3 regions of the Photobacterium minamisatsumaniensis genome follow, and region 3 is predicted to be linked to each of the others. Evidence: predicted binding sites of a transcription regulator. Region 3 holds the regulator's gene; each other region holds the start of a gene.
What was found. Region 3 encodes PurR, which represses purine synthesis genes. Its sites were predicted from a motif close to TNANGNAAACGTTTNCNTNA; they were not measured.
Positions count from the first base shown of each region.

Region 1: a site for PurR is predicted at 3,824-3,843, ahead of purE (5-(carboxyamino)imidazole ribonucleotide mutase). Genes of this name have one in related genera too.
Region 2: a site for PurR is predicted at 3,287-3,306, ahead of glyA (serine hydroxymethyltransferase). Genes of this name have one in related genera too.

Region 1 is NZ_JAKJSI010000037.1:69,037-79,211, reverse strand. Features, by position in the region: gene L4D78_RS19785 (gamma carbonic anhydrase family protein) at 497-1,045, shown strand; gene L4D78_RS19780 (DUF1488 family protein) at 1,042-1,311, opposite strand; gene aroE (shikimate dehydrogenase) at 1,324-2,145, opposite strand; gene hemF (oxygen-dependent coproporphyrinogen oxidase) at 2,243-3,148, opposite strand; gene tsaC (L-threonylcarbamoyladenylate synthase type 1 TsaC) at 3,155-3,712, opposite strand; gene purE (5-(carboxyamino)imidazole ribonucleotide mutase) at 3,917-4,405, shown strand; gene L4D78_RS19755 (5-(carboxyamino)imidazole ribonucleotide synthase) at 4,405-5,520, shown strand; gene L4D78_RS19750 (DNA topoisomerase family protein) at 5,591-6,151, opposite strand; gene L4D78_RS19745 (DUF494 family protein) at 6,196-6,669, opposite strand; gene dprA (DNA-processing protein DprA) at 6,672-7,766, opposite strand; gene L4D78_RS19735 (LysM peptidoglycan-binding domain-containing protein) at 7,759-8,814, opposite strand; gene def (peptide deformylase) at 9,105-9,614, shown strand; gene fmt (methionyl-tRNA formyltransferase) at 9,629-10,175, shown strand, end outside.
Region 2 is NZ_JAKJSI010000012.1:144,786-154,960, reverse strand. Features, by position in the region: gene purL (phosphoribosylformylglycinamidine synthase) at 1-196, shown strand, start outside; gene L4D78_RS04525 (HAD family hydrolase) at 332-1,012, shown strand; gene L4D78_RS04520 (hypothetical protein) at 1,221-1,625, shown strand; gene glnB (nitrogen regulatory protein P-II) at 1,744-2,082, shown strand; gene L4D78_RS04510 (YitT family protein) at 2,374-2,994, opposite strand; gene glyA (serine hydroxymethyltransferase) at 3,437-4,687, shown strand; gene nrdR (transcriptional regulator NrdR) at 4,885-5,334, shown strand; gene ribD (bifunctional diaminohydroxyphosphoribosylaminopyrimidine deaminase/5-amino-6-(5-phosphoribosylamino)uracil reductase RibD) at 5,385-6,512, shown strand; gene L4D78_RS04490 (riboflavin synthase) at 6,528-7,187, shown strand; gene ribBA (bifunctional 3,4-dihydroxy-2-butanone-4-phosphate synthase/GTP cyclohydrolase II) at 7,220-8,323, shown strand; gene ribH (6,7-dimethyl-8-ribityllumazine synthase) at 8,486-8,956, shown strand; gene nusB (transcription antitermination factor NusB) at 8,956-9,423, shown strand; gene thiL (thiamine-phosphate kinase) at 9,491-10,175, shown strand, end outside.
Region 3 is NZ_JAKJSI010000067.1:12,695-22,869, forward strand. Features, by position in the region: gene L4D78_RS26700 (ABC transporter substrate-binding protein) at 1-460, opposite strand, end outside; gene L4D78_RS26705 (dihydrolipoyl dehydrogenase family protein) at 475-2,709, opposite strand; gene L4D78_RS26710 (carboxymuconolactone decarboxylase family protein) at 2,726-3,304, opposite strand; gene L4D78_RS26715 (hypothetical protein) at 3,462-3,857, opposite strand; gene L4D78_RS26720 (TfoX/Sxy family DNA transformation protein) at 4,140-4,730, opposite strand; cyclic di-GMP riboswitch class I at 4,859-4,963, opposite strand; gene purR (HTH-type transcriptional repressor PurR) at 5,165-6,178, opposite strand; gene L4D78_RS26730 (heme ABC transporter ATP-binding protein) at 6,641-7,492, opposite strand; gene L4D78_RS26735 (FecCD family ABC transporter permease) at 7,489-8,526, opposite strand; gene L4D78_RS26740 (heme/hemin ABC transporter substrate-binding protein) at 8,544-9,380, opposite strand; gene L4D78_RS26745 (ExbD/TolR family protein) at 9,377-9,799, opposite strand; gene L4D78_RS26750 (MotA/TolQ/ExbB proton channel family protein) at 9,796-10,175, opposite strand, start outside.

The DNA.
Region 1 (10,175 bases), on a different contig from region 3:
GGATTGTTGTTGTCGCTGCCGCTCGACTTGCATGTGTTAGGCCTGCCGCCAGCGTTCAATCTGAGCCATGATCAAACTCTTCAATTAGAATTTTTGTGGTCTCTCGACCGGCTCAACGAATACTGATTGAACATCAATAACTAGAAGCTAGTCATGATATTCGAATTGACTGTGCCAAAATAACTTGCGCTATTTTGTATTGGTCACTCAGTTCATTGATAAATCTTTTGACTTAACTTTTTCACGAGTGCCCACACAGATTGCATGGTCAAATTGTTAAAGAACAAACTGACTGGTTAGTGGCTTAAGTTGCCGTTCTCCGTGTCAGTGAGGTCGCATTATAGAGACTTCGATCACGTTGGCAAGGGGCTTTTTTAAATAATTATGACATTTCTGTTTAAGCGCTCAACTATCACACAATAACGCCGTTATTAGGTATAAATCACACTCTAAGAAGGCTATTCTTTTTATTCTTATCACCCAAGTAGATTATAACATGCCAGATTCCACGCGTACCTTTAAAGGAAAAGCCCCCCAATTAGGCGTTAATACCTATATTGATGCTTCTGCCGTTATGATTGGTGATATCACATTAGATGATGAATCGAGCATTTGGCCTTTAGTTGCCGTTAGAGGAGATGTAAATCATATCATCATCGGTAAACGCTCTAATATTCAAGATGGCTCAGTACTTCACGTTAGCCGTGCCACAGATGATAACCCCAAAGGTCACCCTCTAATTATTGGTGATGATGTGACAATCGGGCACAAAGCAATGCTTCATGGCTGTCAGCTTGGTAGTCGTATATTGGTAGGGATGGGGGCCATTGTTTTAGATGGGGCCACTATTAATGATGACGTCATAATAGGGGCGGGGAGCTTGGTTCCTCCAGGGAAAACGTTAGAGAGTGGCTTTCTATATATAGGTAGCCCCGTAAAACAAGCACGCCCACTCAATGATAAAGAGCGTGCTTTTTTGCCCACATCGGCCAATAACTACGTTCGGCTTAAAAATGAGTATCTCGCTGAAGCTAAAATAACTTAATCGACATCAATAACGACATCACCATCATCATTGAACATTTCATCTTCAATGAGTGCTTCTGCCAACTCTTCTAAATCAAATCGGTTGGCAGTAAAGGCAGACAAAATTTCGGCCTCATTGGTTAATACAACCGATGATTGTTGTTGTAACCAATGTAGCGATACCCAACAAGTGATTAAAGCACCCGCCTGCTGTGCCGGAAAATTCACCGCTTGTTTGTTTTGATCCCACATTTGAAGATCTGCGAATAGAATATTTTGATTCATTGTCTTCTCTATCTATTGCTGTAACAGCCGACGTAATTCATTTTGCACTTGTTTTGCCCCTGGGCGAATACCGCGCCACAGCACGAAGCTTTCTGCAGCTTGACGTACCAACATACCAAGGCCATCTAACGTTTTACCCGCCCCATGATCGCGCGCCCATTGGTTAAATGCCGTAACTTGTGCACTATAGACCATGTCATAACACGTGATCTCTTGTTGAATTATCGTTTTTGGCAACGCCGGCAATTGTCCACTGAGTCCCGCCGATGTCGAATTAATAATGATGTCATATTCAGGCTTGGATAAGTCGTCCATGTTGATATGAGAAACAGGACCGTAAGATGAAAACAGTGATGCTAATTGCTCAGCTTTTTCTGCCGTACGGTTGGTAATTACCAGCGCTTTTGGGTTTTGCGCCAACAGAGGCAGTATTACACCACGAGCTGCTCCACCAGCCCCAACCAATAGAATCCGTTTACCTTCGATCTGAACTTGGTTTTGGAGCAGATCCTGTACCAATCCTTCACCGTCAGTGTTATCACCAATGATAGCTCCATCATCCAACTTTTTAAGAGTATTCACCGCACCAGCCAACTTGGCACGCTCAGTTAGCTGTGAAGCAAACTGATAAGCATCTTCTTTAAAAGGTGCCGTCACATTACATCCGCGACCACCAGAACTGAAAAAAGCTTCTGCTGCTGCCGTAAAACCATCAACTTCAGCAAGTTGTGCTTCATAAACCATTTCTTGGGCAGTCTGCCGCGCAAATAGCGTATGAATAAAAGGGGATTTACTTTGGCCAATGGGATTACCAAAGACAACATACTTATCCATGCAAAAGTTCCATGTTATTTCAGTTAATCGAAACAGGAGAGGGGCTTAAGCGTAACCCCTCGGCAAAATATATTTCATCTATATAAAGGAGGCAGTATTACCATTCACGTGGTTTAAGGTAATCATCATAAAGTATCGCCTCTGCCGATCCTGGCTCTGGTGTGTAGCAGTATTCCCAACGGGCTAGAGGGGGCATCGACATTAAAATGGATTCGGTACGGCCACCACTTTGTAAACCAAATAATGTGCCTCGATCATAAACTAAGTTAAATTCAACATAACGACCACGGCGGTAGAGTTGAAACTGTCGTTCACGCTCACCATAAGCAAGCCCTTGTCGCTTTTCGACGATCGGCAAATAAGCATCAAGATAACCATTGCCGACAGACTGCATATAAGCAAAGCTCCGCTCAAACCCCCATTGGTTCAAATCGTCAAAAAACAAACCACCGACACCACGGGTTTCATCACGATGTGGCAAAAAGAAGTATTTATCACACCATGCTTTATGATCTGGGTAAACCGTATTGCCAAACGGAGCACAGATTTGCTTAGCTGTATCATGCCAATGTTGGCAATCTTCTTCGAATGGATAAAACGGCGTTAAATCAAATCCACCACCAAACCACCATACTGGTGATTCACCTTCTTTTTCTGCAATAAAGAAACGAACATTGGCGTGTGATGTTGGCACATAGGGATTACGAGGGTGGATTACTAACGATACCCCCATGGCTTCGAAACTACGGCCGGCTAGTTCTGGTCGATGAGCGGTCGCCGATGCTGGCATCTTAGTACCAAACACATGTGAAAAATTCACTCCAGCCTGTTCAAACACCTGCCCGTCTCGTAATACACGGCTGCGGCCACCGCCACCTTGCTCACGTTGCCATTCATCTTGTTCAAAGACCGCACTGTTATCTTGTTGCTCTATGGCTTGGCAAATACGCTCTTGAAGATCTAACAAGAAAGCTTTTACTGCTTCTTTACTTACATCTTGCATCATCATTTATCCTTGTCGGAAAACATTTCCTGTTATCGCATCCCGAATTTCAGATGGATTGTCACGGCCACTGGTATCACCTTGCAAAATCGCAGCAAGGTGCTCTCCTAACTGTTGTTCGACGTCAGTGGCAGTGCGACCAGGTTCTAGTCCACTCAAATTAGCACTTGTCGAGGTAATGGGCTTACCAAATGCTAGGCACAATGCTTGAACCAAAGGGTGATCACTAACGCGTACCGCAATCGTGTCATACTGCCCAGTCAAAAACTGGGGGACATTCGCTTTTTTAGGCATAACCCAAGTAACAGGTCCAGGCCAAGACGCGAGGATCAGTCGTTTTTGTTCATCACTCAGCAGACTGTCATCAATATAAGGCAGTAACTGCTCATAATTAGCAGCAATTAAAATAAGCCCTTTTTCGATAGGTCGCTTCTTTAATGCCAGTAATTGATGAACAGCTTGCGCATTATCAGGATCACACCCCACACCAAACACAGCTTCTGTTGGGTAAGCAATGACTTTTCCTTGCTGCAAAGCGGCTACAACTTGTTTTAGGTTTTCCACATCACCCTCATTCTTAATTCTGGCCTAGACCGTTTTGTAACTTTCTATTTACCTATATTACCGACTCCTTAACCACAACTCCATGATCCCCTTTGATTGTTTCATTTTCACCGACGCAAACGTTTTCCTTCACAAAAAATCTCCGTATAATGCAGCCAAACGCATTTATACACTTCACCATTTAGTTACCCAAAGGAGATCGGGATGAAAGTTGGAATCATCATGGGCTCAAAGTCTGACTGGCCAACCATGCAGCACGCCGCTGAAATGCTAGATCGCTTCAATATTGCTTATGAAACGAAAGTTGTTTCGGCTCACCGTACTCCTCATCTGCTAGCTGAATATGCAGAGCAAGCTCATGGCCGAGGTATCAAGGTCATTATCGCTGGCGCAGGTGGTGCTGCCCATCTACCAGGAATGACAGCCGCTTTTACTAGTCTTCCTGTATTAGGGGTTCCGGTACAATCTCGAGCGCTAAAAGGAATGGACTCACTCCTTTCCATCGTCCAAATGCCTAAAGGTATTGCTGTTGGTACCTTGGCGATTGGTGAAGCAGGTGCTGCAAACGCAGGTTTACTTGCGGCACAAATTATTGGTACTCAAGATAGCAATGTTATGGCGGCTGTTGATGCCTTCCGCAAAGAGCAAACCGATACAGTGCTCAGCAACCCAAATCCTGCTGAGGATGCATAATGAAAGTTTTGGTTCTTGGTGCCGGTCAACTGGCTCGAATGATGGCATTGGCAGGCGCTCCATTAAACATTGAAGTGTTTGCCTATGATGTCAGCACGGGTAACGTTGTTCACCCTTTAACACAGCACCTAATGTTAAAGGGCTTGGATACTGCGATCACCTATGCTGATGTGATCACCGCAGAATTTGAGCACGTTCCTCACGAAGTTCTCGACATTTGCCAAGCCAGCGGAAAGTTCAAGCCAACAGCAGACGCTATTAAAGCCGGTGGCGATCGCCGTTTAGAAAAAGCATTACTTGATAAAGCCAACGTTGCAAATGCCAAATACCATCTTGTTAGCAGCTTTGATGAACTTCAAGCCGCCATTGAACATGTCGGCATACCTATGGTGCTAAAAAGCGCACTTGGTGGCTACGATGGAAAAGGGCAGTGGCGCCTTAAAACGCCGAATGACGTCGAGCAGGTTTGGGCTGAAATCGCAGAGTTTCTTGCAGAAACACCAGATCAAGCCATTGTCGCTGAAGAGTTCGTTGCTTTTGACCGTGAAGTTTCACTGGTTGGAGCTCGTGATATAAATGGCAACATTGCGGTTTATCCACTAGCCGAAAATATCCATACTGATGGTGTTCTCAGCCTATCAACCGCTCTCCCTGATAGTGACGCACTACAAGCACAAGCCGAAACCATGTTTAATTCACTCGCACAGTCGATGGACTATGTCGGAGTATTAGCCATTGAGTTTTTTGATGTAGATGGCACGCTACTGGTTAATGAGATTGCCCCACGAGTTCATAACTCAGGTCACTGGACCCAACAAGGTGCAGAAACTTGCCAGTTTGAAAACCATTTGCGTGCCGTTACAGGTCTTCCTCTTAGTAGCACCGCTTTATTGCGCCCAACGGCAATGTTGAACATTCTTGGTGAAAACAAACTACCAGCAGCTATCTTGGCAGCACCACAGTGCCATGTTCATTGGTATGGAAAAGAGAAGCGCCCAGGTAGAAAAATGGGGCATATCAATATTTGCGCCGAAACAACTCTGGCATTACAAACAGTATTGAAAGAGTTAGCCGCAGAGCTCAATGCTGAAACCTTCCCAGTCCTTCACCGTTAAGCCTTAAGATAAAAATAAAACAGCCAGCATGAAATGCTGGCTGTTTTTGTCTCTGGCTAAATCAGTGCAATTACGTTTGATAAGCATGGCATTTACGATCTGCGCACTGCAGTTTATTGCCACTCGCTAATTTTTTCTCAAGTAACAAAGCAAATCCACATGTCTGGCATACTCCCGCGACGGGTTTATGGTTTATCGCAAAGCGGCACGTTGGGAACTGGTCGCACGCATAGAATACTTTGCCGTAACGAGATTTACGTTCAATCAAGCTTCCCTTACTGCACTCTGGACACGTTAAGTGTGTACTTTCCGCTTTCTTCTTTTCTGGTGATTCAATATGTTGGCATTCAGGATAACCGCTACAGCCAATGAACATGCCATACCGTCCTTGGCGTAACAGCAACTCTTCACCACAATCAGGGCAAGGCTGCCCAAGGTATTTTACGATGTGTCCATCATTTTGCTTGAGCGGTTTTATATAGTCACATTCAGGGTAACTTGCACAACCAAGAAAAGGTCCACGCTTACTGTTTCGGATCACTAGTTCAGAACCGCAACTTGGACACTCTTTTAGATGTTCCAAAGCATGTTCATGGGCAGAAAAGAGTTGCTCGTTTATTTTACCAGACATACAGCTCGACTATCTTCAACGGCCAAGGCCAATTAATTAATTAATTAATGGATATACTCGTCTTCAATACCATAAAGCAACTCTTCCATTTGGCTATACGCACTTTCATTACCAGGTGCATTAAAGAGTACCATCAGGATAATCCATTTAAGATCATCTAAGGAAAAGTCCGCAGTATCAAGCTCCATAACACGATCAATCACCATTTCTCGTGTATCGGCACCAAGTACATGAACTTGTTCTAGGTAAATCAAAAATCCACGACAAAAAACATCTAAACGAGTCATTTCAAGCTCAGTATAGATACGAACCGATGTCACTGCACTGGTGTTCATATAAGGTGTGATTTCAGTTTCTTGCAGCGCTGCTAGCTTTTCAAGCCATGATAGCGCCTTATAGATATCTTCCTGATGAAAACCTGCACGCAGTAGCTCTTCAGAGAGTTCGTCTTGATCAACCATCAATTCCGCATCACTTTGAATATAGGTTTCAAACAGGTACATGAGAATATCCATCATAACTAGCCCCTCCTCGTTTTTATATAGCCACCGGGTACCGAAGTGACAACCCCTAGCAACTCTAATTCGAGTAACTGTATCATTATCTCATGAACGGGTTGTCCACAACGCTCAGCAACTACATCTACGGGTGTTGCCTCACTGCCTACGTTAGCCAACAGCGCTGGAAATGGCAATTCTTCATTTTCAGGTTGTGGCAACTGCAAGTCTAACTGATTACTTTTCACGCACTCTGTCAGTGCACCTACCTCTTCAAAGATATCGACCGGCGTTTCTACCAATTTAGCACCGTTTTTTATTAACGCATTACAACCTCGACTACCGGGGTGGCGAATGGAGCCAGGTAAGGCGAAAACCTCCCGTCCTTGCTCAAGCGCATAGTTAGCGGTAATTAAAGACCCACTTTTTTGTGCGGCCTCTACCACTAATACGCCAACAGACAGCCCGCTGATCACTCGGTTACGACGAGGGAAATTTTGCGGCCTTGGTGATTCATCAGGCCAAAATTCAGAAACTAACGCACCTTGCTCTGGGATCAGCTTAGCAAGCTCTCGATGACGTGCCGGATAAACTTTATCTAAGCCCGAGCCCAATACCGCAATCGTCGCCCCGCCATTTTTCAGGGCACCATAATGCGCTTGCCCATCAACACCAAGCGCAAGTCCGCTGGTGACAACATAGTTAGCCGCAGCCATTGATGCGGCAAACTCATAAGCCGATTCACGACCATCAATACTGGCACTTCGGCTGCCAATAATGGCTAACTGTGGCTCTGCAAGCCAACGAGGCTCTCCTCGAATAAATAAAATAGGGGGCGGTGACGCAATTTCTTTCAGTAAAGAAGGATAGGCAAGGCTGTCCATCGTCAAGATATGTTGATTGATTTGTTCAGCCCAACGTAACGCTTGGGCGATTCGTGCTTGATTGGGATGCAACAATCGCTCAGCCTGTCGAGCAGTCACACCTAGAGCAAGAAGAGCAGGTAATGGCATCCGACATATCTCAACAGGCGTCGCCTGCTGAAGTAAGCGACGGATCCTACCTCCTCCCAATGAAGGGACACTTGCAAGTTGTAGCCAAGCTTCAAGTTCAGTCATTTGAGGGGGGTAATGCCATAACTCCAGCAGAGAAAGGTTCAATGGCTTTGGTAACCACAGCAAGGCTAAAGCGTTCATAAGGACGAACCACGACAATCTCGCCAATCGGAACGTTGCGTAGTGAATAGGTTGTTTTACTGTTTAGCGCCTGATAATGGTATTCTCCTTTTCTCCCCGATACATCAGCACCCTCTCGGTGAAGTTGGAATACATTACCGGCTGCAACGCCATCTAAATGCCCTAAATCAATCACCACCGCATCATCAGTCGCAATATAATTCATATGATTAAGATGGCCTAAAACAACAGCCTTGCTTGATGGCGGGGGAGAGGATGGATAAAAGCTCATCTCAAGCGTTTCACTGGCTAAAGGGGCAGGCAACAAGACATCATTTTGTCTCACTTCTCGATTAAAGGCCGTCAGCTCAATCGCACTCTGGCCTTCGGTGTATTCAACTACAGTTCCTTTAGCAATCTCTTTCAAGGCAATAACTCGACTGACACCTTCATTTTCTATATCACGACGAAATGGTTTATCGGGACGGTAAACCCACCATTCTTCACCTTGCTCTAATTCGGTATCAACCCACAAGGTATCCCCTTTTTCCATATAGCCTTTCGCTCGGCTTTCGCCCGTAATTTGAGGCAGGCGAGCTAAGCTTTCTGGCGTTAAAAGTTTATCTTGAGCCAAATAAGGCAACATCAAGGTCGATTGGATAGTCGTGATCGGCGCGCGGATCACCCGAATTTCCGGTGACAACTTGACGGTCTTTTTCAATCGCAACTGAGGCTGACCATCGACCCAAATCAAATGAATTCGATCGCCTGGATAAATGAGGTGAGGGTTTTTTATATAACTATTGGCCTGCCAAAGTTGAGGCCATAACCAAGGGTTTGACAAAAAATAGGATGAAATATCCCATAAAGTATCGCCTTTTTTAACGATGTAGACCGATGGCGCGCCATCTATAACCTTAAGAGGTTGGCTCATCGCTCCACCGATAAAACTGAAGCAAGCCAACATGAACACCAAGACACGCAACAGCATGTTCTCTATCCTTATTATTCAACATCCCCAATTGATTCAGGCTGTCACTGCTACCCGCGACTGTCTAGCGCCAGCGATTATCAAATATCAAGTTTTCGGCAGACCTCTCCTTTCATATATTGTTGTTGCATTATTCACGTAACCGCCCGTTTAATACGAGAAGGAAATAAAAAATCCACCAGTGATTAACAAGGAGGCTATCGAGTACTGTTATTTGACCGCTAAAATGACTAGAATTAGAGCAACTAAGTGACCCCTGTTATCAGTACTGTCTTTTAAAACGAGTAACTATGTCTTTATTGCAAGTATTAACATTCCCTGACGAGCGCCTACGCACCGTTGCTAAACCCGTTGAAGCTGTCACCCCTGAGATCCAGAAAATTGTCGATGACATGCTAGAAACCATGTACGACGAAGAAGGTATCGGCCTTGCAGCAACTCAGGTGGACATCCACCAGCGTATCGTGGTGATCGACCTGTCGGAAGAGCGCAATGAACCGATGGTACTGATTAACCCTGAAATCACTGAGAAACGTGGTGAAGACGGTATTGAAGAAGGTTGCCTATCTGTACCAGGCGCACGCGCCCTCGTACCTCGCGCGGCAGAGGTTTCGGTGAAAGCCCTTGACCGTGATGGTAACGCGTTCACTTTCGAAGCTGATGATCTACTGGCAATCTGTGTTCAGCATGAGCTTGATCACCTTGCCGGCAAGCTATTTGTTGACTACCTATCACCGCTTAAGCGCCAGCGTATCAAGCAAAAGCTTGAAAAAATTCAGCGTTTTAACGAAAAAAACTAGTCATAGAGGCCTCCTTGAGCAAATCACTACGTATTGTTTTTGCTGGTACGCCAGACTTCGCCGCCCGTCATCTGGCGGCGTTGTTGTCTTCACAGCATGAAGTTATCGCCGTTTATACTCAACCCGACCGCCCAGCGGGTCGTGGTAAAAAATTAACTGCAAGCCCAGTTAAAAACATTGCCGTTGAGCATAATATTCCAGTTTATCAGCCGGCTTCTCTGCGTAATGAAGAAGCACAACAAGAGCTTGCTGCTCTTGGTGCTGACATCATGGTTGTTGTTGCTTATGGCCTGCTGCTACCGACAGAAGTACTGGAAACGCCGAAACTAGGGTGTATCAATGTCCATGGCTCTATCTTGCCTCGCTGGCGTGGTGCCGCACCAATCCAACGCTCAATTTGGGCAGGGGATACTGAAACTGGCGTTACCATTATGCAAATGGACGAAGGGCTAGACACGGGCGACATGCTGAGCATCGCCACCCTGCCAATAGAAGCAACTGACACCAGTGCGACGATGTATGAAAAACTGGCGGGTCTAGGCCCTGGCGCGCTTATCGAAT
Region 2 (10,175 bases), on a different contig from region 3:
GAACTACCCGGCAAACCCGAATGGTTCACCAAATGGTATTACCGGTTTAACTACGCAAGACGGTCGCGTAACTATTATGATGCCGCACCCTGAGCGTGTATTCCGTACTGTTGCTAATTCATGGCATCCAGATGACTGGAACGAGAACAGCCCATGGATGCGCATGTTCCGTAATGCTCGTGTCAATATTGGCTAAGCGAAAGCTAACTGATTAAAAAAGCCGCTCATATGAGCGGCTTTTTGTTTTTAGTAGCAAATTTTTAATAAATTCCTCGCCTAAATTGCAAGAGTATGATTAAGCTGAATATCAGTTAGATAGGGGAGAGGCGACATGATTTTTTTTGATCTTGATAATACGTTGCTTGATCATGATGGTGCTGAGCAAGATGCAATTCGCACTTTTATTGCACGATATCCTCATGATCTTATTGATGGCTGTCTGCAATCACCTGAAACGGTTTGGCGTGACATTACCGATCGGCAACGTGTTCGCTGGCGAGCTGGTGAATTGAATTTTGAAGGTTTGCGCCGAGCACGGATCAGTGAGCTATTCAAAAAGCCCTTAAGTAATGAGCAGGCAGATAATTTAATTGGTGAGTATTACCAAATTTATCGTCAACACTGGCGGCTATTTCCTGATGTATTGCCTGCGTTAACACAACTTCAAACGATTTCACCACTGGCCGTTATCACCAATGGCTTCACTTTTCAGCAGGAAGCGAAGCTTCAAGATACCAATATCAGTGAGTTTTTCCGCTTTGTTGTAACCTCGGAGCAGGTTGGTGTGGCAAAACCAGATGCGCATATATTCCAACAGGCAGTCAGGTTAGCAAAGGAAAATGCCCATGAGTGTTGGTTTATTGGCAACCATCCAATGAACGATGCGGAAGCGGCAAAGCAAGTTGGCTTAAAAGCGGTATGGTTGAATCGCCACCGGTATGAGACGAAGGTGACAACACGCGTCGTCAGAACGTTAGGTGGTTTTGTTGATCTTGTGAAAACACATTACTAACTATTTATAACCATTCAATGTATTGCATGTATAGATCAAAGTATTGATCGGAACTATAACTAAAATATGTGTCTAAACAATTAGTGAGGAGTATGTGTAACACATAAATCTTTGAGTCATATTGTATTGTACTACTGAATATAGCCACATAGGAGATGTGCTTATATTTTTTAGATTTATCCTATCTGCTTTCATGGAAGAGACTAAAATGGACAACCAACGGAATGGTTTAGCCAACGCAGGTAAAGGGTTGGCAGTGCTCGTGATGATTTGTTTACTTCGGTATGCGGATACGTTCGCAACAGTCATGAGCTTTAAGCAAGTCGGTATTGTGCCAAGCATTATTGCTATTTTGGTATTGTTATCAGGCATTCTTGCTTCCGTCGGCCTCGCCCGAGGACGTCGCTGGGGATTTATCCCGTTATATTTCTTTATTCCTGCCGTAACGATGTTTTTCGGTTACAGCATGATCCCCTATCTGCCTTCGCTTGTAAGCTCAGATCTTCGGCCGTTTTCGGTCGTCATTTTAAATAGCTCTGTGCTTATTTTTGCTGTCGTGGTCCTGCTAAAAATGATGGACACCGATGTTGTATTACCAATTGAAAAACACTGAACCTCAAACGTTCCATTTGGTATACTGTAATCAATATTAATCAGGCAGTTGGCGTCGATGATGTCGTCTCTTATCGAAATACACGCCAGTGACCTCTGCTCAGCAAAGGATGATGAAGATGAAAAAAATTGAAGCCATTATTAAGCCATTTAAGCTTGATGATGTTCGCGAAGCCCTCGCCGATGTCGGGATCACTGGTATGACCGTTTCTGAGGTTAAAGGCTTTGGGCGTCAAAAAGGGCATACGGAATTGTACCGTGGTGCTGAGTACATGGTCGATTTTTTGCCAAAAGTAAAACTTGAAATTGTGGTGTCTGATGAAGTTGCAGAGCAATGTATCGACACGATCATCGAAACCGCCCAAACAGGCAAAATTGGTGATGGCAAAATTTTCATGTTTGATGTCGAGCGTGTGGTGCGGATCAGGACGGGTGAGGAAGACGAGGACGCGATCTAAAGTCCTCTCTGTCGTCGCTGTTTCATCCTCTGGCGGTATCGGAAGTGCTCATTTATGCCTTATAAACTCCGCGCTTCCTCTTTGCCAGAGAATGAAACAGTTTAGCCAGAGTTGACTTGCTAGGTGTGAACTAAGTGCTTCCTCTGCGTTCTTGAGCGAAATTCCTTCACCCTCATACAAATTACCTTCTTCTGCTTGCCTGAGATCAGAAATGATTGGGCGTACGCAATACATGAAAAAAGGCTTGCCAAATTGGCAAGCCTTTTTTGTTTTGTCTGTCGCAAAATTAACTTAGGTACTCGTTTGCGGCTTTAGCTCGCTGCTGTAGCGGCCAGGCTTATGGTTCATCGCCAGGACTAAATTCAACATGAAGGCACCGATGATTGAGAAGAGTAAAACCATCGGGTTTACCAAGAAGAATGATGCAACCAGAATACTGATATCAATCCCCATTTGAAGCTTTCCTGCCGACCAGCCAAATTTTTCCTGTAAAAACAGTACCAAGACATTGAAACCGCCAAGGCTGGTTTTGTGGCGGAATAGGATCAGCATGCCTAGACCCATTAATAACCCACCGATAATCGCGCAGTAGAGCGGTTCAAGACGGCTGATTTCAAGTACGTGATGTAAGTTATCTGTAATGAGTGAAACCATTCCGCCTGAGATAATGCTGGTAACCGCAAAGCTTTTGCCCATGCGAAACCATGCCATGAGGTAGAAAGGTGTGTTCATCAGAAAATATAACTGACCAAATGAAAGATCAATAAACTGGCTAGCAAGCAAGGCTAAACCTGTTGTTCCACCGGTTAATAAATCAGCCTGCTGCAAAAAGAAAACACCCTGAGAAACGATGAAAGTACCCGTAAGGATGGCAATGATATTTTCTTTTAATGAATGATGGTAACCGCTCAAAACAACGCTCCTTTATAGTTAAGGGCGCCATGATAAAGCGCAATGACTAAAAGCGGAATATTATGAGAAAAAGAGTCTTTCGTTAGGTGTACATAATTTGAGACGAGAATGTAAAAAAATATATTCGCTATTTTCTTGTAAAAAATGAAACGCAAATATGTCAGTTGTTGAGTGTTGGTTCACCAAGATGAAAACAATTCATACCATCATTGAAATAAATAATAATAAAAAGTTACTTTAGGGCTACCTGATTTAGATCAAATTCTGTAAAATGCAGCCTTATATACAAGCATGACGAAAACGTTTGCGTCCACGTGGCGCCTAGCTTTGCTAATTTTTGTTGTTTGCCCGAAATGTATGTTTATAACCGATTTGTCTCAAGTGTGAAAAATTGAATTTTTGAGCAGAAAGGTACGAATATAATCTGAGTCAGGAGATACAGATGCTAAAGCGCGAGATGAACATTGCCAATTATGATGCTGAACTGTTTGCAGCTATTCAGGAAGAAACTGCGCGTCAGGAAGAGCACATTGAATTAATTGCCTCTGAAAACTACACCAGCCCACGAGTAATGGAAGCACAAGGCTCTCAGCTAACGAACAAATATGCTGAAGGTTATCCAGGCAAGCGCTACTACGGTGGCTGTGAGTTTGTCGATAAAGCAGAACAGCTGGCGATCGATCGTGCATGTGAGCTATTTGGTGCAGAATACGCGAACGTACAGCCGCACTCAGGTTCTCAGGCAAATAATGCAGTTTACATGGCACTGCTAAATGCTGGTGATACTGTTTTGGGTATGAGCCTAGCACACGGTGGTCACTTGACTCACGGTTCTCCTGTGAACTTCTCGGGTAAACTTTACAACATCATTCCTTACGGTATTGATGAAGCTGGTCAAATTGACTACGAAGAGATGGAAGCATTGGCACTCGAGCACAAACCGAAGATGATCATCGGTGGCTTCTCTGCATATTCACAAGTGTGTGATTGGGCGCGTATGCGCGAAATCGCAGATAAAGTCGGTGCGTACTTCTTCGTTGATATGGCACACGTTGCTGGCCTTATCGCAGCTGGTGTCTACCCGAACCCTGTTCCACACGCACACGTTGTGACCACGACTACGCATAAAACACTAGCAGGTCCACGTGGCGGTCTAATTCTGTCTTGTGAAGGTGAAGATCTTTATAAGAAGCTGAACTCAGCTGTTTTCCCTGGTGGCCAAGGTGGTCCGCTAATGCACGTAATTGCTGCTAAAGCGGTTGCTTTCAAAGAAGCGATGGAGCCAGAGTTCAAAGAGTATCAGGCTCGCGTTGTTGAAAACGCCAAAGTGATGGTGGGTGAATTCCTTGAGCGCGGTTACAAGATTGTATCTGGCAGCACTGAAAACCACTTGTTCCTTGTTGACCTTATCGATAAAGGTATCACTGGTAAAGAAGCAGATGCTGCACTTGGTGCTGCGAACATTACGGTAAACAAAAACAGTGTACCGAATGACCCGCGTAGCCCGTTTGTAACATCGGGTATCCGAGTTGGTACTCCTGCCATTACTCGCCGTGGCTTTACCGCAGATGATGCTAAGCAGCTTGCTGGCTGGATGTGTGACGTGTTAGACAACACGGACAAGCCAGAAGTACTTGAAGCAACAAAAGCGAAGGTACTTGAGATCTGTAAGCGCCTGCCAGTTTACGCTTAATCACAAGGTGATTATTGCTTAAACAGTAATGAAAACTTGAAATCTCTTGGGCCCGCATTCATGCGGGCCTTTTTAATATCTATAGAACAATATCCATTTCACTTCTAAATTTTATTAAACCCAGAGAAAAACCGCCTAAAGCTCTCTATAACGTAATGAAATGAGTTACACTGGGATGACGAAAATTAGGAGGCAAGATGCATTGTCCTTTTTGTGGTGCAAATGACACCAAGGTAATTGATTCCCGCTTGGTGGCTGATGGTCATCAAGTTCGTCGCCGACGTCAATGCTTGGCGTGTAGCGAGCGTTATACTACGTTTGAAACAGCCGAACTGGTTATGCCAAGAGTGATAAAAACCAATGGCAACCGTGACCCGTTTAATGAAGAAAAACTGCGTGGCGGTATTCAACGTGCACTGGAAAAACGACCAGTGAGCGCCGATGATATTGAACGTGCCATCAATACTATTAAGTCACGTCTGCGAGCAACCGGTGAACGTGAAGTACCATCTGATATGATTGGTAATCTAGTGATGGAGGCGTTGAAAGAGCTGGATAAAGTGGCTTATATCCGCTTTGCTTCTGTCTATCGCAGTTTTGAAGATATTCGTGAGTTTGGCGAAGAAATTGCCAAATTAGAAAAATAAATTGCTACCGGAGTTACGGCTCCGGTTAGCCTTAGATATATCGAAGTCAGATGTTCTCACCTATTGACCACGCTATGATGCGCCGAGCCATTGAACTGGCAAAACGCGGTCTATTTACGACGGCACCGAACCCGAATGTTGGCTGTGTAATTGTTCACGAAGAAGAAATCGTGGGTGAAGGCTATCATTATCAGGCCGGGCAACCTCATGCAGAAGTGTTTGCATTAAGAGCTGCTGGAGAGAGAGCTCGGGGTGCAACCGCATATGTCACCCTTGAGCCTTGTTCGCATTTTGGCCGAACGCCGCCGTGTGCCAAAGCTTTGGTTGAAGCTGGTGTTGGCCGCGTGGTATGTGCCATGGTTGATCCGAATCCGAAAGTCGCTGGCCGTGGCATTGAAATGTTACAGGTAGCAGGCATTGAAGTACAAACTGGCCTGTTAGAGCTAGATGCAAAAGCGCTGAATCCGGGGTTTATCAAGCGAATGAAAACCGGTAAGCCGTTTGTGCAGCTGAAATTAGCCGCTAGCCTTGATGGTAGGACAGCCTTAGCCAATGGTGAAAGCAAGTGGATCACCGGCCCGGCAGCACGGGCTGATGTTCAGCGCTACCGCGCTAAAGCGGGGGCAATATTGTCAACCAGCGCAACTGTACTGGCTGACGATCCATCGTTGAATATTCGTTGGAAAGAGCTGGGTGATGAGACCCATCGGCACTATCCAGAGGCAAATCTACGCCAGCCTAGACGTGTTGTTATTGATAGCCAGAACCGAGTAACACCGAACCATCATTTAATTGGTTTACCGGGTGAGATCATGCTTGTTCGTCATCAGGCTGACAGTGTACCTTGGCCTGCAAATGTTGAACAATTAGTGATGACCACTCCAGACAATACTCAGGGTGGTATTGATCTTGACGCACTCATGGTCGAGCTCGCTGCTCATGACATTAATCATATCTGGGTGGAAGCGGGTGCCAAATTGGCTGGTGGCCTATTAGCGGCAGGTTTGGTTGATGAGTTAATTTTATATCAAGCCCCTAAGTTGATGGGGGGTGATAGCCGAGGTTTAGTTGAGCTTAAGGGATTGTTAGCAATGTCTGATGTTCCTGAACTGACAATTACTGATGTGCGTATGGTTGGACCCGACATTCGGATCACAGCCCGACTCAATGACATATAAGAAAGAAAGGTTTCCATGTTTACTGGCATTATCGAAGCTGTAGGAACGATTACAGCCCTAACCCCAAAAGGGAAAGATATTTCTGTAACGGTTGATTCAGCCACGTTGGATTTATCCGATGTAAAATTGGGCGATAGCATTGCAACCAATGGCGTGTGTCTGACTGTTGTCGAGCTGACAGGCTCGGGTTATGTGGCCGATCTATCTCTGGAAACATTGAAGCGCACTGCGTTTGCAAGTTATCGCGCAGGGCAGAAAGCCAATTTAGAGAAAGCGATGCTGCCGACCACACGCTTTGGCGGTCACATGGTGTCAGGCCATATTGATGATGTTGCTGAAATTATCGAGCGCAATCATACTGGCCGTGCGATTGAGTTTTGGGTCAAAGCACCGGCTCACTTGGCTAAATACGTGTCTGAAAAAGGCTCGGTATCCATTGATGGCATTAGCCTGACGGTGAACGCTATTCGTGGCGATGAATTCAAGTTAACTATCGTACCGCATACCGCGGCAGAAACGACCATGGAATCATTCAAGGTTGGCCATAAGGTCAATTTTGAAGTGGATGTGATTGCTCGTTACCTTGAGCGTTTAATGCTCGGTGACAAGGCGGCAGAACAAAAATCAGAAGTCACTATGGGTCTGCTGGCGAAAAGCGGATTCCTTGGTTACTAGAGCTGGATACAAGGTTAAATAAAGGTATTGTTATGGCATTAAGCAGTGCAAAGGACATCATTGAAGATATCCGTCTGGGTAAGATGGTGATCCTTATGGACGATGAAGATCGTGAGAATGAAGGCGATTTAATTATCGCAGCCGACAAGATCACCCCTGATGCCATTAACTTTATGGCGAAGTTTGGTCGTGGCCTTATTTGTTTAACATTGACCCAAGCTCGCTGTAAGCAGTTGAACCTACCATTAATGGTTCAGGATAACACCGAGCAGTTCAGCACCAACTTTACGGTTTCAATTGAAGCGGCAGAAGGTGTTACAACCGGAATATCTGCGGCTGATCGCTCGCGTACTGTTCAAGCGGCTGTTGCTGCTGATGCTTCGGCTTCCGATATTGTCATGCCCGGTCATATCTTTCCGTTGATGGCACAAGAAGGTGGTGTACTTGCGCGCGCGGGTCATACCGAAGCCGGTTGTGACATTGCTCGTTTAGCAGGCCATGAGCCTTCAAGTGTCATTGTTGAAATTCTCAATGAAGATGGCACGATGGCACGCCGTCCAGATCTTGAAGTCTTTGCGGAGCAACATGATTTAAAACTCGGTACGATTGCTGATCTTATTGAGTACCGAAATAACAACGAAACTACCATTGAGCGTGTAGCTCAATGTACACTACCGACAGAGTTTGGTGACTTTGAGATGATCACTTACCGTGACACTATCGATAACCAAGTTCATTATGCCTTACAGAAAGGTGAGGTAGTTGCGGGTGAGCCGACTCTGGTACGTGTACACCTGCAAGATACATTTAAAGATATTCTTCACTCAGGTGCATCTCAGTGGACCCTGCCCACAGCAATGAAACGCATTGCTGATGAAGGTGGTGTACTGGTTGTATTGAGTAAGCAAGAATGCCCAGCATCAATGCTCACCAAAGTGAAACAGATGGCAGCACAATCAGAGGGGCTGCCGAAGGTGAAACTGAACCCGAAAGATCAGTCTCGTCAGGTCGGTGTTGGCTCGCAAATTCTATCTGATTTAGGCATTTCAAAAATGCGTTTACTCTCGTCAAGCACGCAGCGTTACCATTCGTTGTCTGGTTTTGGCTTAGAAGCTGTTGAGTACATCTGCGAATAATTATGTAGGCGGGATGCCGCCTATTTATCATTTACTCATTATTAATTTATGAGAGATCGTGACAGTGAAGGTCTATTACATATGCCAATTGGTATAACCTATAAAGTGTGGTAGACTCCCGCGGTTTCTCATACCGGAAAAGACATAGTCACAGGAAGGCCCATGAAGGTAATTGAAGGCGCCATCGCGGCACCAAACGCAAAAGTTGCTATCGTAATTGCACGCTTCAACAGCTTTATCAACGAAAGCCTGCTTTCAGGCGCGCTAGACGCTCTGAAACGTCAGGGTCAAGTAAGCGAAGACAACATCACTGTTGTTCGTTGCCCAGGTGCATACGAGCTTCCGCTTGTTGCTCAACAAGTTGCTAAAAGCGATCGTTATGACGCTATCGTTGCGCTTGGCTCTGTGATCCGTGGCGGTACGCCGCATTTTGATTATGTTGCCGGTGAGTGTAATAAAGGTCTGGCGCAAATCGCTCTTGAGTTCAATACTCCAGTAGCATTTGGTGTTCTGACTGTAGATTCTATCGAACAAGCCATTGAGCGTGCCGGTACCAAGGCTGGTAATAAAGGGGCAGAGGCTGCACTAAGCGCGCTTGAAATGGTTAATGTCCTGTCCCAAATTGAATCCTAATGGGGGTTAATGTGAAACCAGCCGCACGTCGTAATGCACGTCAGTTTGCTGTACAAGCAATTTATTCTTGGCAAATCACGAAAGACAATGTTGCTAATATTGAGCTACATTTTCTTTCTGACGATAAATTTGAAGAAGAAGAGCATCAGGCCGATGCGCCGACGCTTGCAGCACCGCATACAGACGTTGCTTACTTCCGCGACCTTCTAACTGGTGTTGTATTGAACCATCAGGAATTGGATAGCAAAATGCGTCCATACCTATCGCGTCCTCTACAAGATCTTGATCAGATGGAACTTGCGCTTCTTCGTCTTGCTATGTACGAGATGGTTAAGCGTGACGATGTACCATACAAAGTTGTGATCAACGAAGCTATCGAATTGGCGAAAGCCTTTGGTGCTGAAGATAGTCACAAGTTTATCAATGGTGTATTGGATAAAGCAGCACCATCACTTCGTAAGAAGTAATTAAATATGATTTTAAAAGGCCAGCATCGCTGGCCTTTTTTCTGTCTGGATAAAATAAGCAACGATTATGGCTCGTAATGAATTTGATATAATTGCTCAATACTTTGAACGACAGGCTGTGAATCGCAAAGATGTGCCATTAGCGATTGGCGACGATTGTGCGCTGCTAGAGCTACCAATGGGCAGCCAGTTAGCAGTCAGTACTGATTCATTAGTGGCTGGTACGCACTTTTTGCATGATGCCGACCCCGCACGCGTTGCCCATAAAGCATTAGCTTCAAATTTGAGTGATTTGGCTGCAATGGGGGCGACGCCTGCATGGGTATCGATGGCACTGACCATGCCAGAACCTGATGAGCAGTGGCTAGCACAGTTTTGCCAAGGTTTTTTTGCCTTAGCGGAATATTATAATGTACAGCTGGTTGGTGGTGATACCACTAAAGGCCCGCTGAGCATTACACTAACCGTTCATGGCTTTGTGCCTAAAGGCGAAGCGTTAACACGCAGTGGTGCAAGCTCTGGTGACTGGGTATTTGTTACTGGCAACCTGGGCGATAGTGCTGCTGGCTTGGCCGTATTGCTTGGCCAGGTTTCATTGGCAGATCAAGCGTTGGCTGATACCTTGGTTGAGCGCCATTTTATGGCTCAGCCTCGCATTCTTGCAGGTCAGGCATTACGAAGGATTGCCTCGGCAGCATTGGATATTTCTGATGGCTTAGTTTCTGATCTTGGACACATTTTGAAACGTTCTG
Region 3 (10,175 bases):
ACGGTGCTTCCATACCGTTTGTTGGCTCAGTAAAGTCTTCATCGATAGGTAGCGATGTATCAACGAATTGCCAATTGGGCAAGCGTTGGGTAAATGGCCCGTGCAGTAGGTTATTGTGTTTCATCGAACGGAAGTTTTCGCCGTTTAACCATACGAGATCGACGCTACCTGCTTGGTCTTTACCTGCGGTTTTTTCAGCAAGTAGCCTTTGCGTTGTTTCGGCAATATCTGCCACTTTGACATGTTTTAAGTTAATGCCATATTGTGTCTTTAATTGACGGCTCGCCCAACGTAGGTAGTTATTAATCTCTTGGCTTCCGCCCCATGCATTAAAGTAAACAGTTTGTCCTTCTGCATCCGCTACAGTCTGCTGCCATTGACCACCGTCTGTGGTGTTATTGGCAGCAAATGCGAAGCTAGTGGTTAGCGCAAACGCTAACCCTAGAATAGTTTTTTTCATATGTCCTATAATCCCTACTTTTCCTTGAGCGGCGCTTCTTCGGTTGGTTTTACAGTTGCATTTGTTTGCATGGTATCAGTTTGGGTACTTGGTTTCTCGTTTCGCATCCAAGTATGATATTTTTTAACCAACGCCAGTAAACCTTTGGGTGCATTGGCTTGCTTCCAAACACCTGCAGTATATTTTGTCGCTTCACTCATGGTTGGGTAAGGGTGAATTGTCCCTAGTATTTTGTTTAGTCCTAAGCCATGGCGCATAGCAAGGGTGAACTCAGCTAACATTTCACCCGCATTATGACCAACAATAGTGACGCCTAGAATTTTGTCTTTACCTTTTGGTGTAATGACTTTTATAAAACCGTGGTCTTGACCATCCGTAATGGCGCGATCTAAATCATCAATACCGTAAGTTGTCACTTCGAATTGAAGACCTTGCTGTTGGGCTTCTTTTTCATTAATACCCACACGTGCCACTTCAGGCGAGGTATAAGTGGCAGCAGGCAAGACAGAGTAATCTGCTTTGAATTTCTTTACATCGCCAAATAAGCCGTTCACTGCGGCATACCATGCCTGATGTGCTGCTGCATGCGTTAGTTGGAATGGGCCTGATACATCGCCAACTGCAAATATATTCGGGTATTTGGTTTGTAGGTAATCGTTAACTTCGACAGTGCCTCGTTCTGAGGTTGTAATCCCAAGTTCTTCTAAGCCAAAGCCCTGTACATTAGCGACGCGGCCAAGAGCAAGCATCACAACATCAAATTCTACGGTTACTTCATCGCCAGTTGCCGTCGTGAGGTATACACGCTGTGTACTAATACCTGATTCGTCGGTTATGTTTTCAAATCGAGACGCACGGTGGCCAGTCATTATCGTGACACCGTCTTTCTCCATTTGTAACTTAACTTGCTCGGCGGCATCTAAATCTTCACGGATCAAGACTTGTTCAGCCATTTCAATGAGCGTGACCTGACTACCTAGGCGGCGGAAACTCTGTGCCAATTCACAGCCAATTGGCCCCCCACCAAGCACCATCATGTGTTTAGGTTGCTCTTGCAGTTGCCAAATAGTATCTGAAGTTAGGTAGTTAACAGATTCTAATCCTTCAATCGCAGGCACTAATGGGCGAGCACCTGTGGCAATTACTATATTACGCGCTGTAATTCGCTCACCGTTTACCTCGACTTCCCATGGTGACAAGATAGTGGCTTCTCCACTAATACAATTAACACCGAGCTTAGAGTAGCGATCTACAGAATCATGAGGCTCAATTTTGGCGATAACATTATGGATTCTTCCCATCACTTGTTTGAAGTCGACTTGAGTCGCGCTGGTGGTAATACCAAATTCATGAGCGCGGGATATTTCAGCCATAGTGTGCGCTGCACGAATAATGGCTTTTGATGGTACGCATCCGGTATTTAAGCAGTCTCCTCCCATTTTATGACGTTCAATGAGCGTTACCTTCGCCTTTACTGCGGCGGCAATGTAAGAGCTAACCAGACCGCCAGCCCCTGCACCGATAACAACCATATTTTGATCAAATGAAGAGGGCTTTTCCCATTGGGCGTAAACACGGCGTTTTTGAATGATGCTCATCACTGCTTTGGCAATTAGTGGGAAAATACCCAGTAAAGCCAATGAGATAACAACTGGGGCAGAGATAATACCGCTGAGTGTGTCTATTTGGCCAAGCTGAGTACCTGCATTAATATAGACAGCTGTTCCGGCTAACATGCCTACTTGGCTAACAAGGTAAAACATTTTAGTGCTGATAGGGGTTAAACCCATGAGCAAGTTAACTAAGAAGAAAGGGAAGACAGGGATCAAGCGTAGTGTGAAGAGGTAAAGTGGCCCATCTTTTTTAATGCCAGCGTTAATCGGTACCAAGCGGTGACCAAACTTGCTCTGTACCCAATCTCGAAGAATAAAGCGGCTGAATAAGAAAGCCAATGTCGCCCCGATAGTACTGGCGAATGAAATAAGCAATAAACTCCACCAGAAGCCAAATAAAGCGGCGCCAAGGAGCGTCATTATGGCTGCCCCTGGAAGTGATAATGCCGTTACCAATACGTAGAGGCTAAAAAACACCACGCTCGAAAACAATGGGCTCGTGCTTATTGTATCTTGTAGGGCTAGCTGCTGGGTTTTCGCGTACTCTAACGTAAAGTATTGCCCTAAATCAAAGGCAAACCATATGATAAGTAGAGATGCAATGATAGCGAGTAGAACGATTTTTTTTCTATCCATGTTATTTACTCCTGAGCTATTCCTTTGACGACAACTTTTCTTTTATCGAATCGGGTTGGATCGGTAGCGAACAAAATCCCTGCTCAGGTACGTCGAGCGCAGTATTAAACTTTGCAGAGAGGTTCTGGAAAGAAATGAGGGCGGTGAGTTCAACAATCGTATCTTCGTCATACCACTGTTTGAGTGTATCCAGCATGTTTTCGGTGACACGTTGACCTGTAATCGTCATTGTTTCTGTGTAGCGTAATACTGCCCGTTCTTGTTCTTCAAATAATTCACTGTGCTGCCAGTTAGCGAGCGATTTTATTTTCTCTTCTGAATCACAACGCTCAGCTAACCTCATGCCATTAGCATCGACACAAAATGCGCAGTCATTTAGTTGAGAGACCCTGACGCAAACTAATGAACGCATGATAGGTGATAGCGGAGAAGAGCGACGATCAAGATAGCCAAAGAAACTAGCAACCAGCCAAAAAAGGGTAGGCTTACGCCCCCATAAGAGCGCCGGGTTTAGTACTTTGCCGAAATGGCGTTTTTGAAGCCAAAGTAGCGGCTTAATGGTAATGGAATGGTTTTTTTTGGCTGAAATGCGCACGATCACCTCTTAATATTAGGAATACTTTTTATGCCACAATGGGTATATAACCTGACCATGAGCAATGATTACTCAAATTATCAGATAGATATGAGACAAAGACCTAATTAAGAGCTGAATTATTTCACTGAGTGATGAAAAAAGTGACTTTGGCCGTTTAGTTGATTACTAATTGAACGGGACGGTCATGTTGAGCTTGGGTGACTATTTTATTTGGCTGGGGTGACGTCAAAGTAATATAGCCGCAAGCTAAAATAGGCACAACGGCAAGTAACATTGTTTTACCGATATGATAGTTACGGTACCAATACTTTTTTGAGCGTATTTTTAACAGTAGTCCCCATGTAAGGAGTAGGGCGTTAAAGCCTGAAACGTAAACAAGTACATCGTACATCATTGGCATTGAGGCCATGTTGTTATTGATAAGAACGAGTACGGTGATAGGGGGAAGTAAGCTGAGTAAAACGAATAACTTCATTAGTCGAGGCCATTTACCAAACTTATCCTTGAACATCTGATCAGTTTGTCCGGGAAAAGGTTTGGTACAGTTCATAATGACCTCCGAAAATATATGCTGTTATTTTACGGTCTTTATAAAGTAATGAAAGCTTGTTGAGTGTTTTGTAAACAGCTTTGTGAGGCAATTCAATCTTTCAGATATACTGACAATTAATTGTCATTCATGGGGTGTACGAAGCAAACTGAACGTGCGGTCAAAGCCTGACCATGCTATCGAGGAGAATAATGGTGCTGAGGCATAATAGTGAGCAAGGAACACTCGAAATGATGCATTAACAAGAGGCATATCACCTCTTGTTAATGGTACTAAGCGGGGTTAACTAAGCTTTGAAAGCAGCTCTGAGCGACGTTCTTGCGGAATAACTGACCAATGCTGGCCACTAATTGCACCTTCTAATGCCCATAAAAGATCAATGCTTACAGTGCCTTGATGGGTATCTTGTAATGCCCTAAAAGCGTTAATCGAACCCGCTTCAAATAATGCATCGACACTGATAATCCCTGCTTTTTTTAGCATGCGTTCGTTTGCGAGTCGTAAGTTAGGTAGATCTTTTATACGTTCTGGTCCTGCCTTACTTTTTGTTTCTTTGTCTTCTTTTGCCGCTTCAAGAGAGCGCTTAGCTTGGCTAAGTATTTTAGTTGTGTCTTCCCACCATTCATCTGGAATTGCAAAATGCTTGGTAACAACAGGAAATCCACGTTTCTTATAAATATATGGCTTTAAGCCTGCCTGTTTAAAATCTTGTTCGTTTTCAGCGTTGGCACGAAGATGAAGTTTGTCGTTAACAACGAGTGCAAACATTGTTTCACCTGCGAATATGCCAAATCCGCCAAACATCGAGCGTGATTTTACGTTGTTGAAACAACTAAACAGTCGTAATGAATTTTTAAGTACTGGTTTGTCCATGCTTCTTCTCGGTGAAAAAAATCTAGGGTCACCTAACAACAGAGCGAGGATTTCAGATTAGCAAAATTAACAAAAGAGTAATGTCAGAATCATGTAAAATATGACGCCTGATCACTATTGCTATATCCATCGGCAACCCCGCTACCTTAAGTCGAACTAGTTATTGAAAACTATAGACTCTTAGGCCGGAAGCTTTGCGTCCCAATCTTTCGAAAGGTTTGCCTTGTTCGTGACTGTTTAAGAATATCGCAGAAGCAAAATTTGAACCTGCTCCCACTTTTAATAGCGTGACCTTGCTCCCATAAATTATTTTATCTTGTCTTTATTTAATTATAAAAAGTGCCAAAAGTTGAGTGAATATTCTAATTAGGCATGCTATAAGCACAAAAAAACGGAGGGGGAAGCCTCCGTTCTTATCGTCATCAATCCGCTTGTTATGAATTGGTGTTTCGGTTTATCACTGATTTTCTAATCACAAGCTCTGGTATCATTTCAAATATACGGTGCTCATGATCTTTATCTTTCACTCGTTCTAACAGGATTTCGATAGCTGTTTTACCAAGGCGGCGCTTGGGCTGGTGAATCGTGGTTAGGGGTGGTGAAAAGTATGGTGCTAAATCAATATTGTCGTAGCCGATAATTGAAATATCTTCAGGTACACGAATACCAGCTTGTGAAAATGTACTGATCATGCCCATCGCCATGATGTCATTGAAGCAAAAAATCGCCGTTGGACGTTTGTCCATTGCAATGAACTTTTCAGCGGCTTCAACTGCCGATTCACATTCAAAGTCACCTTCGAGTACCCAATCTGGGTGTACTTCGAGATCGGCTTCAGACATGGCTTTTTTAAAGCCTTTTAATCGTTCGCGACAAGCAGCTTTATCACTGTGGCCGGTTAAGCAACCGATAGCTTGATGCCCATGTTCAATAAAGAACTTAGTCGCGACATAGCCGCCTAACTCAGCATTATCTTGAATTTTATCTGTGTGAGGACTCTCTGGGCCCCAATCCATGACAACCATAGGCAAATCTTTTTGGCGCTCTAATAGACCGAGTAGGTTTTCATCCAAGTCTGAGCACATGACCAACAAACCATCAACGCGCTTTTCAGCCAGCATGCGTAAATAATCACGTTGCTTCTCAAGGTTACCTTCAGTGTTGCACAAGATAAGTGTGTAACCAGCGCCGTAACAGTACTCTTCAACACCGTGTACGACTTCAGCAAAGAAAGGGTTGGTCGATTTTGTAACCAACATGCCAATAGTACGGGTTGTGTTGCATTTTAAACTACGCGCTACAGCACTCGGAGCGTAGTTTAGCTCGTCAACTGCAGACAGTACTTTTTTTTGCGTCGCTTCTGCGACAAATCGCGTTTTGTTAATCACGTGAGAGACGGTGGTTGTAGAGACACCAGCCATACGTGCAACATCTTTAATCGTTGCCATATTTATTCTTCTAATAATAAGGGTCAAAAGACCTAGGTAATTTTAAGCTTTACTCAATAGAGTAGTGCACTGGCTATACGTTCAATACAGTTCACTGTTCTGTTGAGTACAGATAACAGAAACGACAAAAGGCCGCGACACGAATGGGCGGCTTCGTTTCTTTTCAGTATTCACGTTTATTGCGATTTAGGCTTTGCAATTGTTGCATAGTGTAATCGCTTGCGCTCTCATTTTACTCAGTGTAGCAAAGAGTGCAATGTTTCTTGCCTTAATAAATTAGGATTACTGGTGAATTGGATAGGTTTGATTGATTAATGGTCAACCATAAATCTAGCGAATAATTCCAAGAAACCAATAAAGATAGGTTTATAAAGCCTTTTTAGTTTGATTAAGAAGGCTTTAAAGGAAAAAGAGAAGGTATAAAAAAGAGATGTTTTTATTTTTTTTAACAACAACTTCCTGTTAAATGGCCAGTTCGAACTTTGACTGGTGTTCTTCAATTTCATGGCTGGATGTTGCAAGCACAATAGGATAATTATCGATCGGGTGGTGTGTAATGCAAACAGGCCAACCATAAACGCGTTCGATCGTTTTCGCTGTTAAAGCGTCCTTCGGACAACCATCAGCTTGAATTTTTCCCTCATTAAGAATGACTAAACGGTCTGCATATTGCGCTGCTAAGTTTAAATCGTGAATCACTATGATCACCGCAGCCCCAGACTTCGCTAACGACTTTGCGACTTGAAGGGTTTTATGTTGATGCGCTAAATCGAGTGCTGATGTTGGCTCATCAAGCATCAGAATACACTGCTCACCAGCGCGACTGAGTTGAGTCAGTACCCGTGCAAAGTGCACGCGCTGTTTTTCTCCTCCAGAGAGCGTAGGGTATAGGCGACAACTCAAATTTGTGACATCGACTTGAGCCATTTTTTCTTTAGCAATACTTACCGTTTCCCGATTGGTCAGCGCTAAGGGGAGACCACCCAGCTCAACAACTTCTTGCGCGGTAAATGCGAAGGTTAGGTTACTATGCTGAGGCAACACACCAAGGTGTTTTGCGAGTTCAGCTGGTGGCCAAGTGGCACGGTTTTTACCAAAAAAGGAAACATGGCCTGTAGATTCTTGTTCACCACATAATACTTTCAAGAGGGTGCTTTTACCTGCACCGTTAGGACCTAGCAAGGCGGTAAGTTCACCACTTTTGATCTGAATAGCTAAATCATCAAGGAGTACTTTATCACCCAATTTAAGGTTAAGCCCTGAAGCATCAATAGCACATTTTGTTTCAACGCTATTTTTTGTCATCAAGCTCATGACATTTTCCCTTTTTGTTTTACGAGCAGGAAGATAAAGAAGGGCGCGCCGAGTAGGGCTGTAATAATCCCAACAGGCAGTTCAGCCGGTGCAACTGCGATACGTGCAAGCATATCGGCAACCAAAAGAATTAATGCGCCAAGCAGAGCAGATAATGGTAAGAGCACTTTATGATTAGGCCCTACGAGCATTCGACCAAGATGGGGGACGATTAAGCCAACAAAACCAATCACACCGGTGAGTGAAACAGCAATACCAACACCTGCAGCGCAAAGTAAAATCAGTAACCTTTTCAGTGTTTGTACATTAACCCCCATATGTTTTGCTTCTGCTTCTCCGAGCAAAAAGGCGTTGAGTGCATTTGCATTGCGATCAAACATAAACATCAGTACGGCAAGAGTAATATAGGAAAGCGTGATGCCAGGCCAAGTTGCCCCTGCAAGTGATCCCATGCTCCACAGTGATAAATCTCGTAGTGCTTGGTCGTCAGCGTAATAATTCATCAGGCCAAGCGCAGCACCTGATAGTGCCCCGATAGCCACACCAGCCAGAAGCATCACTGTTACAGAAGTACCGTTTTTGTCTGTGCCTAAGTAATAGACAAAAAAGGTACTGAAAGCCCCGCCTAAAAAAGCAAAAACGGGAACGGTGGCTAGTGTTAACAACAGAGGAAATGATGCTGCAAGCGGAGCAAAAAACACAATAGCTAATGCCGCGCCTAAGCTCGCTCCTCCTGAAACGCCGATAATACCTGGGTCGGCGAGGGGGTTACGGAATAGCCCCTGCATAACAGCACCGCATAGCGCTAATATCGCACCAATTGCCATTCCAAGTAATGTTCTCGGTAAACGAATTTGGTTAATTACAATTTGTATATGTTGGGGCAGATCCGATTGCCAAGGCATTAAGGCTTTGAAACTATCAGTGAAGGTGATTGCCATCGGACCGATGACTACTGATGATGTAATGGCAAGCAACAGCAGTACGAGGCCAGTTGGAAAAATAATACGTGTCGGAATACGGTATAACTGCATAGTAATAAATGCTTATATTAATTTGGATAGAAAACGGTGTTTAAACGTTCAGCTTCGCTTAAACTTTTCAGCCCCAAACCGCCGATCAGAGCAGTTCCATCGATCATAGCGAGGGCTTTGTTTTGGCCTGCTGGTGTTGCGACGAGTAAAGGCATTTGTTTAAGCAGCTCATCAGCTGAACCGATTTTACTCATGGTACGCGAACTCAGCAGGATGATATCAGGCTGCATTTCCACCATTGATTCCAGTGAAATCGGCTTATAAGACTCGACGGCATCTGCTGCTGGGTTTATTGCACCTGCAAGGCGAATTACGGTGTCTGCAGTAGTATTGCGGCCAGCAACATTGGCTGGGCGACCTTCGTGGATCATCAGGAAAAGTACTTTCTTTTTGTTATCTTGAGTCGCTAGGTTGGCATTAATGGCAGTGACTTTTCCCTTCACCTCGTTTTTTAATGCTTTTGCCTTGCTTGAGGTATTTGTTAGTTCGCCGACTTGATCAATACGTACCATTAAATCTTCAACGGTTTCACCAGAGTTCAGCACGTCTACTTTGACTCCAGCCTGCTTGAGCAAATCAAGTGTGGTCTGCGGCCCCATTTCATTTGAACCGAGTAGTCGGGTCGGGGTGAGCGCGATAAGGCTTTCAGCAGAAAGCTGGCGGTGGTAGCCCAGAACTGGCATATCGTCATCGACCATTGATTTGCTGGTTACGTCGACAGCAACAAGTTGTTCTTGAGCATCCATGGCATTTATGATTTCTGTAATGGCTGCCCCCGCACTGATAATGCGCTCACTTGCGAAGGTAGATGTAGCGGCAAAAAACAATATAGTTGCCAAAGTGAAACGCTTCATGATTTGTCCTCTTCCATTAATAGCTGGGTTGCTTTGATGTCGTTTTGTTGCAAGAAAGCGAGTAGTCTGAGCATGTTTTCTACCGATCCAGCCTTGTCTGCACCAATGACAACAGGCTTGTCAGGGCTGGTTTTAACTTCTTTTAGTAGAGCAGCATTAAAGGCATCCCAATTATCGAATTCATTGCCTTGAAGTGCCCAATAAGGAGGGGCTGCGGTAATGTTGACTGTAATAGGATCAGATTCGGTTTCTTGTAATGCCTGAGTTTCTGTTTGCGGTAACTCGACATCAAGTGATTGTAATTTCACACTGGCAGTAAGAAGCAGAAATACCATGACGATGAAAATGATATCCAGCAAGGGAGTTAAATCCGGTTTTAACTCATCGCTGTCAGGAACACTTTGGTGGGTTCGGATCATACCTCGACCTCTGGTTGTTCAGTCTTAACGACATGTTGCTGAGGCGTTTGCTGCTTAGGGGAACAGGTAGGGTCGAGTGATAAGCCTTCTAGCCATAAGTTACAGTGGTTAAGGCTATGCTCAAGCTTGGCTGTCACATTATCGGCCCATAAACCTAATAATTGCGCGCCAGTTATCGCTGGTAAAGCGATTAATAGTCCAGCTGCAGTTGTCCTCATTGCTAGACCAAGGCCGTCAGCCAAGTCGTTAGGCGTGACAGCACCAGTACTCATGGCAATGCCTTTAAACATATCGATTAGGCCGAGAACAGTACCAAGTAGGCCAAGTAATGGACTGATCACACCAATTAAGCCCAATAGACGCAGGCCAGAACGTA